Regions from separate parts of the Streptomyces sp. NPDC059832 genome, predicted to be linked through region 3. Evidence: riboswitches for the same ligand, from Rfam matches in the RefSeq annotation. Region 3 holds a riboswitch; each other region holds the start of a gene.
The links. Region 3 has a riboswitch for thiamine pyrophosphate ahead of thiC (phosphomethylpyrimidine synthase ThiC). Riboswitches for the same ligand answer to the same signal wherever they lie in the genome.

Region 1 (3,268 bases), on a different contig from region 3:
AGTGATCCGGAATCGGTGATCCAAAAGATGTACAGTGCACCAATTTCGGCCGCCGTCCAAGGGGCCGCCCGCATACCGGACACTCCGCACGCCCCGCGGGCCCCGCTACTGACGGATCGTCGACTTCAGCGGTACGGAGGGGTCGGCGGCCCGCGCCGGATCGAGCCGCGCCCCCGCCTCGATGAGCTTGCGCCCCTGCGCCAGATCGCGCGGCCGGCCGACGGCGAGAACCGCGACCAGCACGCCCTCGCGCAGCCAGCACACCGACCAGGCGGCTTCGGCCGGATCGCCGCGCCACAGCAGGGTGTCGGCGCTCCCGTGGTGGCCCGCGTACTGCACGAACCGGTCGAACTGCTCGGACCAGAAGTACGGCACGGGGTCGTAGGTCATCGGCGCCGGGCCGTCGGCGGCGGCTGCCCCGATGATGTTGGCGGCGGCGGTGCGCGGGCCCTGGAGCGCGTTGTCCCAGTGGTGGACGAGCAGGCGTTCGCCGTACCGGGCGGAGGGGAACGAGGCGCAGTCGCCGACCGCGTACACATCGGGCAGCGAGGTGCGCAGCGCCCCGTCGGCGGTCACCGATCCGTCGGGGCCGAGCGCGATGCCGGAGCCGGCCAGCCAGCCGGTGGCGGGCCGGGCGCCGATTCCGACGACGACCGCTCCGGCCGGGACCGTACGGCCGTCCGCGAGGACCACCCGGCCCGGCTCGATGCGGGCGACCCGGGCTCCGGTGAGGAGTTCGGCGCCGCTCTCCGCGTACCAGGCGGCCATCGGGGCCGCGACCTCCGCGGGCAGCGCGCCCGCGAGGGGGCGGTCGGCGGCCTCGACGACGGTGACCGCGCAGCCCGCGGCACGGGCCGCGGTGGCGAACTCGGCACCGATCCAGCCCGCGCCGACGACCACGACGCCGTGCTGCTCGTCGAGGACCGGCCGCAGGCGTGCCGCGTCGTCGAGGGTGCGCAGCAGATGGACGCCGGGGACGCCCTCGGACCCGGGCAGGACGACCGGTTCGGCACCGGTCGCGATCACCAGGACGTCGTAGGGAACGGGTCCCGACAGGGTGTCCAGCTCATGCGCCGCGGGCCGCACACCGGTGACGTCGCGGCCCAGTCGCAGATCGATCTCCAGCGCCTCGAAGTCGATGTCGAAGGCGGAGTCCTCGGCCTTGCCGAGGAGCACCGCCTTGGACAGCGGAGGCCGGTCGTAGGGCTGATGCGGTTCGGCGCCGATCAGGGTGACGGGGCCGGTGAAGCCCTGCTCCCGTAGGGCCACCGCGGTCTGCACCCCGGCCATGCCCGCACCGACGATGACGACGCGGCGTCCCGCCCGCCGTTCCGGCTGCTCCGACTGCTGCTGCTCGCTCACCTGTACACCTTAAGCACCTGATAGATCGTCAGGAAAGGGTGCGTTCTCCGACCGCGCTCGTCCCACCGCCCTCCTGCGACTCCCACGGGGAGGAGGTCGGGGGTGCCGCCGGTCCGGGTGCCGACCCGGCCGGCCACCGGTGACAGGGCGAATCCGCCGGGCGAACGGGCCACGGCGGCCGCTCCCTTACCGGGCCGGGGGGGGACGGGGTTTAGGGTGGCCGACGTAAAGCACTCGCGGGAGCCCGGACGCACCGGGCTGAGAGGGAGGCTGGGCGGCCTCCGACCGTACGAACCTGATCCGGGTCATGCCGGCGAAGGGAGGGGCTGGAAGCCCATGCGTTCTTCTCGGAACGGAAACGGATCCGATGTCCTGGTCATCGGGGGCGGGATCATCGGCCTGGTGATCGCCTGGCGGGCCGCGCAACGCGGACTGCGCACCGCGGTCGCCGACCCCGAACCGGGTGGCGGGGCCGCCCGGGTGGCGGCCGGCATGCTGGCCGCCGTCACCGAACTCCACTACGGCGAACAGCTCCTGCTGGGCCTCAACGTCGCCTCCGCCGCCCGCTATCCGGCCTTCGCGGCCGAGCTGGAGGCGGCGAGCGGGCAGGAAACCGGCTTCCGCGCCTGCGGCACCCTGGCCGTCGCGCTGGACTCCGACGACCGCGCCCATCTGCGGGACCTGCACGCCCTGCAGCGGCGTTCGGGCCTGGAGTCGGAGTGGCTCACCGGCCGTGAGTGCCGCCGGCTGGAGCCTATGCTCGCGCCGGGCGTCCGCGGCGGTCTGCGGGTCGACGGCGACCACCAGATCGATCCCCGCCGGCTGGCCGCCGCCCTGCTGACCGCCTGCGAGCGGGCCGGGGTGGTCTTCCACCGCGGCTGGGTGGAGCGCCTGAGCGTGGTGGGCGACCGGGCCGCCGGAGCGGTGCTCGCCGCGGGCACGGAGCTCGCGGCCGACCAGGTCGTGCTCGCCGCGGGCAGCCTCAGCGGCCGGCTGCCGGGGCTGCCGGACGAGGTCGTGCCGCCGGTCCGGCCGGTGAAGGGCCAGGTGCTGCGGCTGACCGTGCCGGCCCCGTACGCACCGTTCCTGAGCCGGACGGTACGGGCCGTGGTCCGGGGCAGCCATGTCTATCTGGTGCCGCGCGAGAACGGCGAACTGGTCGTCGGCGCCACCAGCGAGGAGCTGGGCTGGGACACCACCGTCACCGCGGGCGGCGTCTATGAGCTGCTGCGGGACGCCCACGAGCTGGTACCCGGCATCACCGAGCTGCCGCTCACCGAGACCCTGGCCGGCCTGCGCCCCGCCTCCCCCGACAACGCCCCGCTGCTCGGCCCCACCGCCCTGCCCGGCCTCCACCTCGCCACCGGCCACCACCGCAACGGGGTGCTGCTCACCCCCATCACCGGTGACGTCATGGCGGAGCTCCTCACCGGCGGCGAGCCGCCCGAGCCGGCCCGCCCCTTCACCCCGCGCCGTTTCCCGTCCGCCGCCGCCCCCGTACGTCAGGAGCAGCCCGCATGACCGCCGAGCCCGTACCCCCCGCCGTGTCCGTGTCCGTGAACGGCGAGGTGCGGCTCCTCGCCGCGGGCACCACCCTGGACACCCTGGTCGCCACCCTGACCGCCGCGCGCTCCGGCGTCGCGGCCGCCGTCAACGAGACCGTCGTACCGCGCGGCCAGTGGTCCGCCGCCGCACTCCGCGACGGGGACCGCGTCGAGGTCCTGACCGCGGTCCAGGGAGGCTGACCATGCCGGACGACCTCTTCACCCTCGGCGACACCACGTTCGGCTCCCGGCTGATCATGGGCACGGGCGGGGCGCCGAGCCTCGATGTGCTGGAGCGCTCCCTGACCGCGTCCGGCACCGAGCTGACCACCGTCGCGATGCGCCGCCTCGACCCGACCGTG
Region 2 (3,268 bases), on a different contig from region 3:
GAAGAGGAAGACCATCAGCGCGGCCGCGGCCACCGCGGGTGCGAGGGCCGGCAGGGTGACCAGCCGCCAGGCGGCGAACCGCCCCGCGCCCAGCACTCTGGCGGCCTCCTCCTGCCGGGGGTCGAGCTGGGCCCACAGCCCGCCGACCGTCCGTACGACCACCGCGTAGTTGAAGAAGACATGGGCGAGCAGAATCGCCCAGACGGTGGTGTCGAGCCGTACGCCCCAGAGCTGGTCGAGGAATCCACCGCGTCCCAGCAGCGCCAGGAAGGCCGTCCCCACGACCACGGTCGGCAGGACGAACGGCACCGTGACGACCGCCCGCAGCAGTTGTTTGCCGGGGAAGTCGAAGCGGGCGAAGACATAGGCGCCGGGCAGCGCGATCAGCAGGGTCAGCGCGGTCGAGGCGAGCGCCTGCCAGCTGGTGAACCAGAGGACGTCGCGGATGTCCGGCCGGGTCAGCACCTCGCCGATCCGGCCGAACTGCCAGACGCCGTCAGCTTTCAGGCCGCGGCCGACGATCGCGGCGACCGGGTAGGCGAAGAACAGCGCGAAGAACGCGACGGGCACGGCCATCAGGCCGAGCCGCACCGCGCTCCCGCGCCGGGCCTTCGCACGGGCCGACCGCGCGTGCGCCGACCGGTCCCGAGGAGCCTTCCCGCCCTCGCCGCCCTCGCCGTTCCCGCCGTTCCCGCTCGCGTCCGGTCCGCGTACGGGACTCTTCGTTACTTCACTACGAGCGAGGACCACGACTGGACCCACTGCTCACGGTTCTTGGCGATCAGGTCCGGGGCGACGGTCGTCGGCCGGTCCACCGTCGCGCCGAACTTCGTGAAGAGCTCCGGCAGCTTCGCATCCTTGGCGACCGGGTTCACGAACATGTTGAGCGGCATGTCCTCCTGGAACCTCTTGCTGATCAGAAAGTCCAGCAGGGCCTTGCCGCCCGCCTCGTTCTTCGCGCCCTTCAGCAGGCCCGCGAACTCGATCTGGCGGAAGCAGGTCCCGGTGGCGACACCGGTCGGCGCCTTCGCCGGCTGCGGCTTCGCGTACAGCACCTCGACGGGCGGGCTGGAGGCGTACGAGACGACGAGCGGCCGGTCGGCCTTGGCCTTCTTGCCGCCCGCGGAGCCGGAGAACTCCTCGTCGTACGCCTGCTCCCAGCCGTCGACGACCTTGACGCCGTTGCTCTCCAGCTTCTTCCAGTAGTCCTGGTAGCCCTTCTCCCCGTACGTGGCGATGGTGCCGAGGAGGAAGCCGAGGCCGGGCGACGAGGTCCCGGCGTTCTCGGTGACGAGAAGGTCCTTGTACGCGGGCTTCGCCAGGTCGTCGAAGGACTGCGGCGGCGCGAGCTTCTTGTCGGCGAAGTACTTCCTGTCGTAGTTGACGCAGATGTCGCCGGTGTCGATCGGGGTGACCCGGTGCGCGTCCGCGTCGAGCCGGGTGTCTGCCGCGACCCGGTCGATGCCCTTCGCCTCGTACGGCGTGAAGAGCCCGCTGTCGAGGGCGCGGGAGAGCAGCGTGTTGTCGACACCGAAGAACACGTCGCCGCGCGGGGAGCCCTTGGTCAGGATCTCCTGGTTGAGCGCGACACCCGCGTCACCGCTCTTCAGCACCTTGACGGTGTAGCCGGTCTCCTTGGTGAACTCCTTCAGTACGTCCGTGGAGGCGTTGAAGGAGTCATGGCTGACGAGGGTCACGGTCTTGGAGCCCGAGCCCTTCGTGCCGCCGGAACCGGAGGCCGAGTCGTCGGAACTCCCGCACCCGGCGAGTGCGGTGACGCCGAGTGCGGCGGCGACGGCCGATGCCGCGAGCTGCCTGGTCCTGCGCGTGGTGCTCATTGTGGATTCCTCCTGGGTTTTGGCCAGGAAGAGACGCGGCCCCGCCCGCGAAAAGCGGGCAGGGCGCAACAGCATGAGTTGATGACCGAACTTCCTACCCGGAATGACCCGGGCGAGGTTCAGAGGGTCTGCGGCCGACCTGTCCTCGGTGCCGCACTCTCAGCGCTGTGGCGCTCCCCTGTCGGAATATGAAGTTGATTTCGGGCCCAGGCTACACGGGCCTCGGCGCCTGTCCGGGAGTGGCCTCAGCGCTCGGCCGCCGCCAGCTGCCCGCAGGCCCCGTCGATCTCCTGGCCACGGGTGTCCCGCACGGTCACCGGCACCCCGTGGGCCGCAATCGCCTCGACGAACGCCTTCTCGTCCTCGGGGCGCGAGGCGGTCCACTTGGAACCGGGCGTGGGGTTCAGCGGGATCAGGTTGACGTGGACCCGCTTGCCCTTGAGGAGCCGGCCGAGCCGGTCACCGCGCCACGCCTGGTCGTTGATGTCACGGATCAGCGCGTACTCGATGGAGATGCGGCGACCGGACTTCTCCGCGTACTCCCATGCGGCGTCCAGCACCTCGCCCACCTTCCACCGCGTGTTCACGGGGACGAGGGTGTCACGCAGCTCGTCGTCCGGCGCGTGCAGCGAGACGGCCAGACGGCACTTGAAGCCCTCGTCCGCGAAGCGGAGCATCGCGGGCACCAGGCCCACGGTGGAGACGGTGATCCCGCGCTGCGAGAGCCCCAGCCCGTCCGGCTCGGGGTCGGTCAGCCGGCGGATCGCGCCGACCACCCGGTTGTAGTTGGCGAGCGGCTCGCCCATGCCCATGAAGACGATGTTGGAGAGCCGCGCCGGACCGCCGGGGACCTCCCCGTCGCGCAGCGCCCGCATCCCGTCGACGATCTGGTGGACGATCTCGGCGGTCGACAGATTGCGGTCGAGACCGGCCTGCCCCGTCGCGCAGAACGGGCAGTTCATCCCGCATCCCGCCTGCGAGGAGATGCACATCGTCACCCGCTCCGGGTAGCGCATCAGGACGGACTCGACGAGCGTCCCGTCGTGCAGCTTCCAGAGCGTCTTTCGGGTGGTGTCGTCGTCGCAGCTGATGTGGCGGACCACCGACATCAGGTCGGGGAACATCGCCTCGGCGAGCTTGTCCCGCGATCCGGCCGGGATGTTGGTCCACTCGGCCGGGTCGTGCGCATACCGCGCGAAGTAGTGCTGCGAGAGCTGCTGGGCGCGGAACGGCTTCTCGCCGATCGCGGCGACGGCTTCCTTGCGCTCGGCGGGCGTGAGGTCGGCGAGGTGCCGCGGCGGCTTCTTGGCTCCGCGGGGCGCGACGAAAGTGAGTTCTCCGGGCTTAGGCATGGTCCATCCAGTGTCGCAGACAGAACAGTGAGGGCCCGCCGTCCTGTGGACAGCGGGCCCTCACTCGTAAAATCCCAG
Region 3 (3,268 bases):
GTCACCTGGGCATTCGGCCGTGAGCTGCTGCTCGACGGCCTCAACAGCCCCAGTGGTGACGGTGATGTGCACATCGGACCCACCGAGCCCGAGGGGCTTTCCGACGTACATATCCGGCTCCAGGTCGGCGAGGACCGGGCCCTCTTCAGGGCCGGTACGGCACCACTTGTGGCGTTTCTCGACCGGACCGACAAGCTTGTGCCGCTCGGGCAGGAGTGCACGCTGGGTGACTTCGAGGGCAACCTGGAGGACGCCCTGGGCCGGATCCTTGCCGAGGAACAGAACGCCGGCTGACAAGAACGGCGCCGCCGACCGGCTCGCCGGTCGAACACGGCACCTGCCGAATGGGTGAATTGTTCACCTGGCGGGGACGTTCAAGGCTTCGTCCTACGACGACGGCCTTTCCCGGCCCGTACGGGTGCCGAAGCTCCGGCTTCCGCGCCGAGCCCTGTGCGGTCCGCGGAGACGACCAGCGCAGCGAGCACCGTCGTCACCGGCACCGAGGCGACCAGTCCGATCGAGCCGACCAGCGTTCGTACGATCTCCTCCGCCACCAGCTCGCTGTTGGCCACCGTCCCCACGCTGCTCTGCGCGATGGAGAACAGCAGCAGCAACGGCATTGCGGCGCCCGCGTAGGCGAGCACCAGCGTATTGACGACCGAGGCGATGTGGTCGCGTCCGATCCTGATGCCTGCCCGGTAGAGGCCCCGCACACCCAACGTCGGGTTCGCCTGGTGCAGTTCCCAGACCGCCGATGTCTGGGTCACGGTCACATCGTCGAGGACGCCGAGCGAACCGATGATGACACCGGCCAGCAGCAGACCGCTCATGTCGATGTGCGGGTACAGGCCATGGATGAGGCCGGTGTTGTCGTCGGTGTTGCCGGTCAGGCTCGCCCAGCCGATGAAGAGCGAGCCGAGCAGCCCGATCAGCAGCAGCGAGATCAGCGTGCCGATCACCGCGACCGAGGTGCGGGCGGTCAGGCCGTGGCACATGTAGAGGGCGATCAGCATGATCGCACTGGCCCCGACCACCGCGACGAGCAGCGGATTCGAGCCCTGAAGAATGGCCGGGAGGATGAACAGGGTCAGCACGGCGAAGGACACGGCGAGCGCGACCAGCGCCATCACCCCGCGCATGCGGCCCACCGCGACCACGACCAGGGCGAAGATCCCGGCCAGCAGGGCCATCGGGAACTTCCGGTTCACGTCCGTCACCGAATACTGCAGATCATGGGGTGCGTCGGGGGCGTACGCCACGACCACGCCCTGACCCTTGCGCAACTGACGCGGCGCGTCGGGCGGGACGACCTCGGTGAAGGTCCGGCCCTTGTCGTGACCGGTAGTCACCTCGATCGTGGACTTCTTGCACAGTGCCTTTCCGCTTCCCGAGGGCGGTGTGGTGTCCCCGCCGACAGGCGTCTGGACCACGTTCACGGCCTTGCAGTCCACCATGTCGACATTCACCACCTTTCCCTGCTGGGTCTGCCGGTCGAATCCGACGCCGGTCCGCTCGTGCGGCGGCGCACCACCCGGCCAGAGCGCCACCAGACCGACGACGACGACGGTGGCGAACGGGATCAGTACGGCCGCGATGACTTTGCGCAGATGTTTGGAGACGGGCGCGGCAGGGCCGTGGCTGTGCGAGTGGCCGTGCTGATGGCCCTGCGGTTCGTGGTCGATATGGGGGGACGTCACCGGCCGATCATCGCAAGAAGGGACGGGCCCTCTGTTCATTACGCCGGACGGGGCGCTAGCGTGGAGGGACCTTTGCACACGCGGGAGCTCGGAGCACCGGGCTGAGAGGGCGCTGATATCCGTACGTCCGTACGGGACAGGCTGCGCCGACCGCCGAACCTGTTACCGGGTAATGCCGGCGTAGGGAGTAGGTCTCATGACCACAGCGGACGCACGCACGCCTGCCTCGAACCAGAGCGACGAGGCCGGGAAGTCCATCGGCTGGCACAAGGGGTACGTCCAGGGCTCGCGCCCGGACCTCCGGGTGCCGGTCCGTCAGGTGCACCTCACCAACGGCAAGGACGTGACGCTGTACGACACGTCGGGGCCGTACACCGATCCCACCGTCGAGACCGATGTCCGCCGCGGGCTCGCACCGCTGCGGGAGAACTGGATCGTCGCCCGCGGCGACACCGAGGAGTATCCGGGCCGCCCCGCCCGTCCCGAGGACGACGGGCTCAAGCACACCTCGCCGCGAATGGGGTCTCCCCTGCTCGACGGAAGCCGAGAACTCGGGGAAGGACTGCGCAACCTCGACGCGGTCTTCCCCGGCCGCCCGCGCCTGCCGCGCCGCAGCCGGGACGGGCAGCCGGTGACCCAGCTCGCGTACGCCCGCCGGGGCGAGATCACCCCGGAGATGGAGTACGTGGCCATCCGGGAGAACGTCGAGCCAGAGGTGGTGCGCGAGGAGATCGCGGCCGGCCGGGCCGTGCTGCCGGCCAACGTCAACCACCCCGAGATCGAGCCGATGATCATCGGCAAGCGGTTCCTGGTGAAGGTAAATGCCAACATCGGCAACTCCGCGGTGACGTCCTCCATCGAGGAGGAGGTGGAGAAGATGACGTGGGCGACGCGCTGGGGCGCCGACACCGTCATGGATCTGTCCACCGGCCGCAACATTCACACCACCCGTGAGTGGGTTCTGCGCAATTCCCCCGTGCCGATCGGCACGGTTCCGCTCTACCAGGCCCTCGAAAAGGTCGACGGCCGGGCGGAGGAACTGACGTGGGAGATCTACAAGGACACCGTCATCGAACAGGCCGAGCAGGGCGTCGACTACATGACGGTCCACGCCGGCGTGCGCCTGCCGTACGTACCGCTGACCGCCCGCCGCAAGACCGGCATCGTCTCCCGCGGCGGCTCGATCATGGCGGCGTGGTGCCTCGCGCACCACAAGGAGTCGTTCCTGTACGAGCACTTCGAGGAGCTCTGCGAGATCCTCGCGACCTACGACGTGACGTACTCGCTGGGCGACGGGCTGCGTCCCGGCTCGATCGCCGATGCCAATGACGAGGCCCAGTTCGCCGAACTGCGCACGCTCGGCGAGCTGAACACGGTCGCCAAGCGGTTCGGCGTCCAGACCATGATCGAGGGGCCGGGCCATGTCCCGATGCACAAGATCAAGGAGAACATCGACCTTCAGCAGGAGATCTGCGAGGAGGCGCCGTTCTACACGCTCGGCCCGCTGACCACCGATGTCGCACCGGCGTACGACCACATCACCTCGGGCATCGGCGCGGCGATGATCGCGT

Region 1: linked by a shared signal. The riboswitch ahead of thiO (glycine oxidase ThiO) and the one ahead of thiC (phosphomethylpyrimidine synthase ThiC) in region 3 are both predicted to bind thiamine pyrophosphate.
Region 2: linked by a shared signal. The riboswitch ahead of ACFV8T_RS31575 (thiamine ABC transporter substrate binding subunit) and the one ahead of thiC (phosphomethylpyrimidine synthase ThiC) in region 3 are both predicted to bind thiamine pyrophosphate.

Annotation. Positions count from the first base shown of each region.
Region 1 is NZ_JBHWIY010000006.1:173,448-176,715, forward strand. It holds gene ACFV8T_RS13065 (NAD(P)/FAD-dependent oxidoreductase) at 106-1,362, opposite strand; TPP riboswitch at 1,589-1,701, shown strand; gene thiO (glycine oxidase ThiO) at 1,699-2,883, shown strand; gene thiS (sulfur carrier protein ThiS) at 2,880-3,107, shown strand; gene ACFV8T_RS13080 (thiazole synthase) at 3,110-3,268, shown strand, end outside.
Region 2 is NZ_JBHWIY010000023.1:88,280-91,547, reverse strand. It holds gene ACFV8T_RS31580 (ABC transporter permease) at 1-576, opposite strand, end outside; gene ACFV8T_RS31575 (thiamine ABC transporter substrate binding subunit) at 726-1,838, opposite strand; TPP riboswitch at 1,912-2,028, opposite strand; gene rlmN (23S rRNA (adenine(2503)-C(2))-methyltransferase RlmN) at 2,084-3,190, opposite strand.
Region 3 is NZ_JBHWIY010000033.1:42,361-45,628, forward strand. It holds gene ACFV8T_RS36660 (SsgA family sporulation/cell division regulator) at 1-294, shown strand, start outside; gene ACFV8T_RS36665 (YibE/F family protein) at 375-1,697, opposite strand; TPP riboswitch at 1,768-1,901, shown strand; gene thiC (phosphomethylpyrimidine synthase ThiC) at 1,894-3,268, shown strand, end outside.